2 regions of the Kitasatospora sp. NPDC052868 genome follow, and region 2 is predicted to be linked to the other one. Evidence: riboswitches for the same ligand, from Rfam matches in the RefSeq annotation. Region 2 holds a riboswitch; the other holds the start of a gene.

Region 1 (3,397 bases), on a different contig from region 2:
GCGGGGCGGCCGCCGCGCTGCGGCCGCCCCGGCGGTGGCTCAGGCCGGGTTGATGATGGCGTCGTACTCGTCGGCGCTCAGCAGCTCGTCGGTCGCCTCGACGCGCACCTTGAACAGCCAGCCGCCCTCGAAGGGGTCGCTGTTGACCAGCGAGAAGTCGTCGAGAACGGCCTGGTTGGCCTCGACGACCTCACCGGTGACCGGCGAGTACAGGTCGCTGACCGACTTGGTGGACTCGAGCTCGCCACAGGTCTCACCCGCGGTCACCGTGTCACCGACCTCGGGAAGCTGCACGTAGACGATGTCACCGAGGGCGTCGGCCGCGTGCTTGGTGATGCCGATCGTCGAGACACCGGCCTCGGCGGCGGTCAGCCACTCGTGCTCCTTGGTGTACTGCAGGTGCTGGGGGTTGCTCATGGCGTCATTCTCCAGGATGGGAAGCGGGTACGGCGAAGCGGGCCGCCGGGCGGACGGCTTCGACGATGATCTGTGGAAATGTGCGGGCCGGAAACCAGGCCTCGGCGGGCCCGCCGGAAACCAGCCTCAGCGGGCGCGCCGGTGGATCAGCGGGCGCGCTTGTAGAAGGGCAGCGCCACGACCTGGACCGGCTCGTGCTTGCCGCGCACGTCCACCGCGACGGTGGTGCCCGGGGCGGAGTGCGCCGCGTCCACGTAGGCGATCGCGATCGGCTTGCCCAGGGTGGGGGAGGGCGCGCCGGAGGTGATCCGGCCGATCGGCTCGCCGTCCGCGGAGACCACGGTGTACTCGGCGCGCGGGACGCGCTTGCCCTCGGAGACCAGGCCGACCAGCACCCGCGGCGGGTTGGCCTCGGCCTCGGCGGCGGCCTTCTCCAGCGCCTTGCGGCCGATGAACGCGCCCTCGTTGGTGGTCTTGTCGAAGCGCACCACCCGGCCCAGGCCCGCGTCGAACGGGGTCAGCTCGGTGGAGAGCTCGTGCCCGTACAGCGGCATGCCGGCCTCCAGGCGCAGCGTGTCGCGGCAGGACAGGCCGCAGGCGATCAGACCGCGGTCCGAACCGGCCTCGGTCAGCGCCGTCCAGATCCGCTCGGCGTCGCCGGGGGCGCAGAAGATCTCGAAGCCGTCCTCGCCGGTGTAGCCGGTGCGGGCCAGCAGCACCTCGCGGCCGGCCACCTGGGCCGGGAGGATCGCGTAGTACTTGAGGCCGGCCAGGTCGGCGTCGGTGGTGGCGGCCAGGATCGCGGTGGCCTCGGGGCCCTGGACGGCGACCAGCGAGTAGGTGTCGCGGTCGTCGGTGACGACGGCGTCGAAGCCCTTGGCGCGGCCGATCAGCTCGTCCAGGACCAGCTGGGCGTTGGAGGCGTTGGCGACGACCAGGAAGGCGTCCTCGCGCAGGCGGTAGACGATCAGGTCGTCCAGGATGCCGCCGTCCTCGGCGCAGATCATGGTGTAGCGGGCGCGCAGCACGCCGAGCGCGGAGACGAAGCCGACCAGCGCGTGGTCCAGCATCTCGCCGGCCTGCGGGCCGGTGATGGTGATCTCGCCCATGTGGGAGAGGTCGAACAGACCGGCCTTGGTGCGGACGGCGAGGTGCTCCTCGCGCTCGCTGCCGTAGCGCAGCGGCATGTCCCAGCCGGCGAAGTCGGTCATCGTCGCGCCGAGGGCGCGGTGCAGCGCGTCGAGCGCGGTGAGGCGGAGGGACGACATGGCCTGGAACTCCTCGGTCTGGGCACTCAGGGGTGCGCACGCCGGACCGGTCCCGCTCGGGGGCACGGCCTGCGCGCGGGCATGCGGCGGCAGGGCCTCCCCATCTGTCGTCGAACCTGAGAGCTTCACCGCACGCGGGCCCGCAGCTCTTACAGCTAACAGGACAGCATGGCGGCTTGCACCGTGGGTGGGCGCACGGCAGGGCCGTGTTCCGCTTTCCAGATGTGCCTAACCCGTGCGGTAGGGGTGCCTGAGAGATTCCGGGGAGGACTTGCTCCTTCGGCGCCGGCTGTACCGCCTCTCGGGGTACTCCGGGCTCTCCCGCGCGGGTTCGAGCGGCCGGTATGGAGTTAGGGGCCTCCGGCGGAAAACACGCGGAGACGCGCACATCATGGCACGTCTGTGCCCCACGCGGGAGAGGGGGGAGGGGGAGGGCCCCTTCGCCTGGCGCCCGACTCGCCTCCGGGGCGCTCGGACCCGGCGTCGACGTTCATCGCTGCGGCGCTCCCTCCTTGGTCGGTCGCTTGTCGCTCTTCGCTTTCGGCACCGGCGCGCCCCTTCGGCTCGTCCGCGGGGCGCTAGGCTGCACGCGTCGACGAGCCAGTAGGGCGGTACAGGGCGCATGGGGTACCCGGTGGAGCAGCAGCAGGGGTGGGGCGGCCCGGAGGCGGCGCCACCGGGCGGCGGATGGCCGGCCAACGAGCTGGAGCAGGTGCTCAGCGCCGCGCTCGGTGATCCGGGCGCGACCCCCCGGGTGTTCGAGGTGCTCGCCCGCAGCCAGGTGTGGATCCCGCTGCCGTCCGGGGCCGACCCGCAGGGCCAGGCGCTGGACCTGCCGACGATCGAGCTGGCCGGCGACCCCTACGTGCCGGTGTTCTCCTCGCAGGAGGTGTTCCTGCGGCAGGCGCCCGGGATGGCCTTCGCGGTCGCGCCGGTCTGGGAGTTCGCCCGGGGCCTGCCGCTCGGCGTGGGCATCGCGGTGAACCCCGAGGCGCCGGTCGGCATCCCCGTCCCGCCGCAGGGCGTGGCGGAGCTGCGGCGCGGCCCGCGCGAGGACCGCTGGGAGGCCCCGGACGGGCCGACCGGCGGCCGGGTGGCGCTGCGGGAGCCGGTGGCGGGCGAGGACCCGGAGGCCTTCCTGGCCGCCTGCCGGGCCGAGCTGGCCGTCCTGCCCGGGGTGCTGACCGCCCGCCGCGCGCTGGCCAGCGTCGAGGGCGAGCCGACGGTGATGTTCATCGGCGTGCAGCTGGACCAGGGCGCCCCGGTCGCACCGGCCGCCGTGAACGAGGCGCTCGGCCGCGCGCTGGGAACCGCGCCGCTGCCCGGGGGCGTCCACCTCGTACTGCTCGACCTCGCGGACGATCCCGTCGTCGAGTGGATGCTCAACCGGGTCCGGCCGTTCTACGCCCGGATGTGACGCGTCCCTCCTCACCCGCCACGGGGGAGGAGGGCCCCTTGTAGGCACGTCGGCGTGGCGGCGGTCGGTGGCGCCCCATAGGGTGCGTGCAGACACCCGCCGGGCCGGCGGCAGGTGAGAGAAGAAGAGGCGCAGCGAGGTGGGCGCATGAGTGCGGGAGCGGTAGCGGGCGGTGCACCGGGGCCCTGGGGCCAGTCCTCCGCCGGGCGCCCCGGCGCGGATCCGGGTGCGCTGGAGCGCGCCCTGCGCGAGGTCGGTCCGGAGCGCTACGAGGCGTACGAGGCGCTGCTGCAGG
Region 2 (3,397 bases):
GACGAGGGTGAGGTCGACGTCGTCGAGGAGAGCGCGTCCGAGGGGGTCGAATGCATGGGCGGCGGCGTGTGCGCGGTCGAGGGGGCGGGGGTCGAGGTGGTCGCGGTGTTGTCGTGCACCTCGACGTGCTCGCGGCGCAGCTCGTCGCGGATCACCTCCTCGGAGGTGTACCGCTCGACGACCAGGCGGACCCGCTCGATCGGCGCCAGGTACTTGCGGACCACCGGGCGCTCCTCGCGCAGGGTGACCTCCTCGACGGCCTCGGCGATGTCCTTGTCGCTGAGCGCCGCCCGCTCGGCATCGCCGACCGGCATCCGCTCGACCCGGACCCGCTCGCGCACCACCGGGACGCGGCGCTCGACCGGCTCGCTGGTCACGTACTTGCGCAGCTTGGCGGTGCCCAGGACGTGCCACTCGGTGATGATGTCCAGGCGCTCCTCGCGGCAGGTGATCTCCACCGGGCCGCTGGGCGCGGACGCGGCCGGGCCGCCGGTGGCGGCCGGGGTGGTGGAGGGCGCGGCACTCGGGGTGCCGACCGGGGTGGCGGGGACGACCGGGGCGGCGGGCGCCGAGCTGCTCGGCGCCCGGGTCTCGGGTGCGGCGGTACTGACGGTCCGCACGTTGGCCTCCGTGGCGGGTTCGGACGGCTTGCCGAGGTCGGCCGCCGGGATGGTGGGGGAGCTCGGGGTCGTGCTCTCCGCCGAGTGGAAGGCGAGCGGCTTGACCGGCGCCGCGGCCGGGGGCGGGGTCACGGGCGGGGCCGTCGGCGGGGTCGGCGACGGCGCCGGGTCGGACGCCGTGCTGGTGGCGGCCGCCGCGCCCGCCGCGGCGCCTGCGGCCGCGGCCGTTCCGGTCGCGCGGCCCGTGGTCGAATCCGCCGCCGGGACGGAGCCGAAGTCCAGGTCGGCCGGCTGGGAGCCGGAGCCGTCCCCCGCGGCCGGGCTGCCGTCCAGCGGGGTGTCCAGCCCGTAGTAGCGGTACAGCTGGAGTTCCTGGGCGGGTGACAGGTGCTGGCCCACGCCGAAGTCCGGCGACTCCTTCACCAGCGACTTGTCGTACGGCACCCGCAGCTCGTCGCCGGAGAACTCGCTCGTGGTCAGCGGGACGAAGGCGTCCCGCCCGAAGATGCCGGTACGGACGGCGGCCCACTCCGGTTGGCCGGTGGCGTCGTCCAGGTACACCTCGTCGACCGTGCCGATCTTGTCTCCATTGCGGTCGACCGCCTTGTGGCCGATCAGGTCCCGGGGGTCGATATCGGTCTGCACGCTTTCCTCCAGTCGCTGCTCCTGCGGAACTCCCGCAGGTCGGCGGCTGGAGCGCCCTTCCCATCCGCCACTTCACACCAAAAGGCATGAAGCGGACACCCGCGACCCGGGCGGGGCCGGACGGGCCACCCGCTGCGCCGTCCGGGTCATGCGCGAACTCTGCGAGTGACCTGACGCACCCGTGAACGGAGGGCTTCCCGCTGGTACCCTGGGCGCGACCGCCGAGCCCGCTCGGGAGAGTCCCCGAGAGCGGAAGTCGCTGGTCGGGGCGCCGAAGGAGCAACTCCTCCCCGGAATCTCTCAGGCATCCGTACCGTGTGGGATAGGTCACTCTGGAAAGCAGGGCAGGACCGCCGGCGAGGGAGCCGACGGCCACCACCCTCACCGACGGTGCAAGCCGGCGGGGCGCCCACAGCGCACCGCGCGGGCGAAGCTCTCAGGTCCCGATGACAGAGGGGGAGGCCTGTCGGGTCCGCCCGCCCAGGTCGATCCGCTGTTGTCCACAGCGGCTAAGCCGCCCGGCGCGCGTACCCCCGCCGGTCCGTGACCAGGAGGCCTCGACCACATGAACGCCCAGCCGAACGCGGGACGCCCCACCAGCGTCCCGACCCTCACCGAGCTTGAGCTGGCCAGTCCCTTCGAGAACCGCCACATCGGCCCCGACGCCGCCGCGCAGGAGAAGATGCTGGCCCACGTCGGCTACGGCTCCCTGGACGAGCTCGCCGCCACCGCCGTGCCGGACGCGATCCGCTCCATCACCGCCCTGGACCTGCCCGCCGGCCGCAGCGAGGCCCAGGTCCTCGCCGAGCTGCGCGAGCTGGCCGGCCGCAACCGGGTGCTCCAGCCGATGATCGGCCTGGGCTACTACGGCACCTTCACCCCGCCGGTGGTGCTGCGCAACGTCCTGGAGAACCCGGCCTGGTACACGGCCTACACGCCGTACCAGCCGGAGATCTCGCAGGGCCGCCTGGAAGCGCTGATCAACTTCCAGACCCTGGTCTCCGACCTGACCGGTCTGCCCACCTCCGGCTCCTCGCTGCTGGACGAGGGCACCGCGGCCGCCGAGGCGATGGCCCTGGCCCGCCGTGTCACCAAGGTCAAGGGCGGTGTCTTCCTGGTCGACGCCGAGACCCTGCCGCAGACCGTCGCGGTGATCCAGACCCGTGCCGAGCCGACCGGTGTCGAGGTCGTCGTCGCCGACCTCTCCGCGGGCATCCCGGCCGAGATCGCCGAGCGCGGCGTCTTCGGCCTGCTGCTCCAGTACCCGGGCGCCACCGGCGTGGTGCGCGACCTCGCCCCCGTCATCGAGCAGGCCCACGGCCTCGGCGCGATCGTCGCCGTCGCCGCCGACCTGCTGGCGCTGACCCTGCTGAAGTCCCCGGGTTCGCTCGGTGCCGACATCGCCTGCGGCACCTCGCAGCGCTTCGGCGTCCCGATGGGCTTCGGCGGCCCGCACGCCGGCTACCTGTCGGTCCGCGCCGAGTACGCCCGCTCGCTGCCCGGCCGCCTGGTCGGCGTCTCCGTCGACGTCGACGGCAACCGCGCCTACCGCCTGGCGCTGCAGACCCGTGAGCAGCACATCCGCCGCGAGAAGGCCACCAGCAACATCTGCACCGCCCAGGTGCTGCTCGCCGTGATGGCCTCCATGTACGCCGTCTACCACGGCCCGGACGGCCTGGCGGACATCGCCCGCCGCACCCACCGCTACGCCGCCGCGCTCGCCGAGGGCCTGCGGGCCGGCGGTGTCGAGCTGCTGCACGGCGAGTTCTTCGACACCGTCACCGCGGTCGTCCCCGGCCGTGCCGCCGAGATCGCCGAGGCCGCCCGGGCCAACGGCATCAACGTGTTCCAGGACGGCGCGGACCGGATCTCCGTCTCCACCGACGAGACCACCACCCGCGAGCACCTGGCCGGCGTCTGGGCCGCGTTCGGCGTCCAGGGCGTCGAGGTGGCGGAGAGCGCCGACGCGCTGCCCGCCGCGCTGCTGCGCGAGGACGAGTACCTGACCCACCCGGTCTTCCACAGCCACCGCTCCGAGACCGCCATGCTGCGCTACCTGCGCCGCCTGTCGGACCGCGACTACGCGCTGGACCGCGGCATGATCCCGCTGGGCTCCTGCACCATGAAGCTCA

Evidence for each region. A riboswitch is a leader RNA that binds a small molecule or an ion and turns the genes downstream of it on or off. The one in region 2 is predicted to bind glycine.
Region 1: another riboswitch for glycine. It lies ahead of gcvT (glycine cleavage system aminomethyltransferase GcvT); the one in region 2 lies ahead of gcvP (aminomethyl-transferring glycine dehydrogenase).

The regions. Positions count from the first base shown of each region.
Region 1 covers NZ_JBITZW010000003.1:457,690-461,086, forward strand. Annotated here, with positions in the region: gene gcvH (glycine cleavage system protein GcvH) at 40-417, opposite strand; gene gcvT (glycine cleavage system aminomethyltransferase GcvT) at 564-1,685, opposite strand; glycine riboswitch at 1,914-2,019, opposite strand; gene ACIGZJ_RS08410 (enhanced serine sensitivity protein SseB) at 2,320-3,102, shown strand; gene ACIGZJ_RS08415 (enhanced serine sensitivity protein SseB C-terminal domain-containing protein) at 3,250-3,397, shown strand, end outside.
Region 2 covers NZ_JBITZW010000045.1:14,058-17,454, forward strand. Annotated here, with positions in the region: gene ACIGZJ_RS36525 (PRC and DUF2382 domain-containing protein) at 1-1,265, opposite strand, end outside; glycine riboswitch at 1,488-1,591, shown strand; gene gcvP (aminomethyl-transferring glycine dehydrogenase) at 1,831-3,397, shown strand, end outside.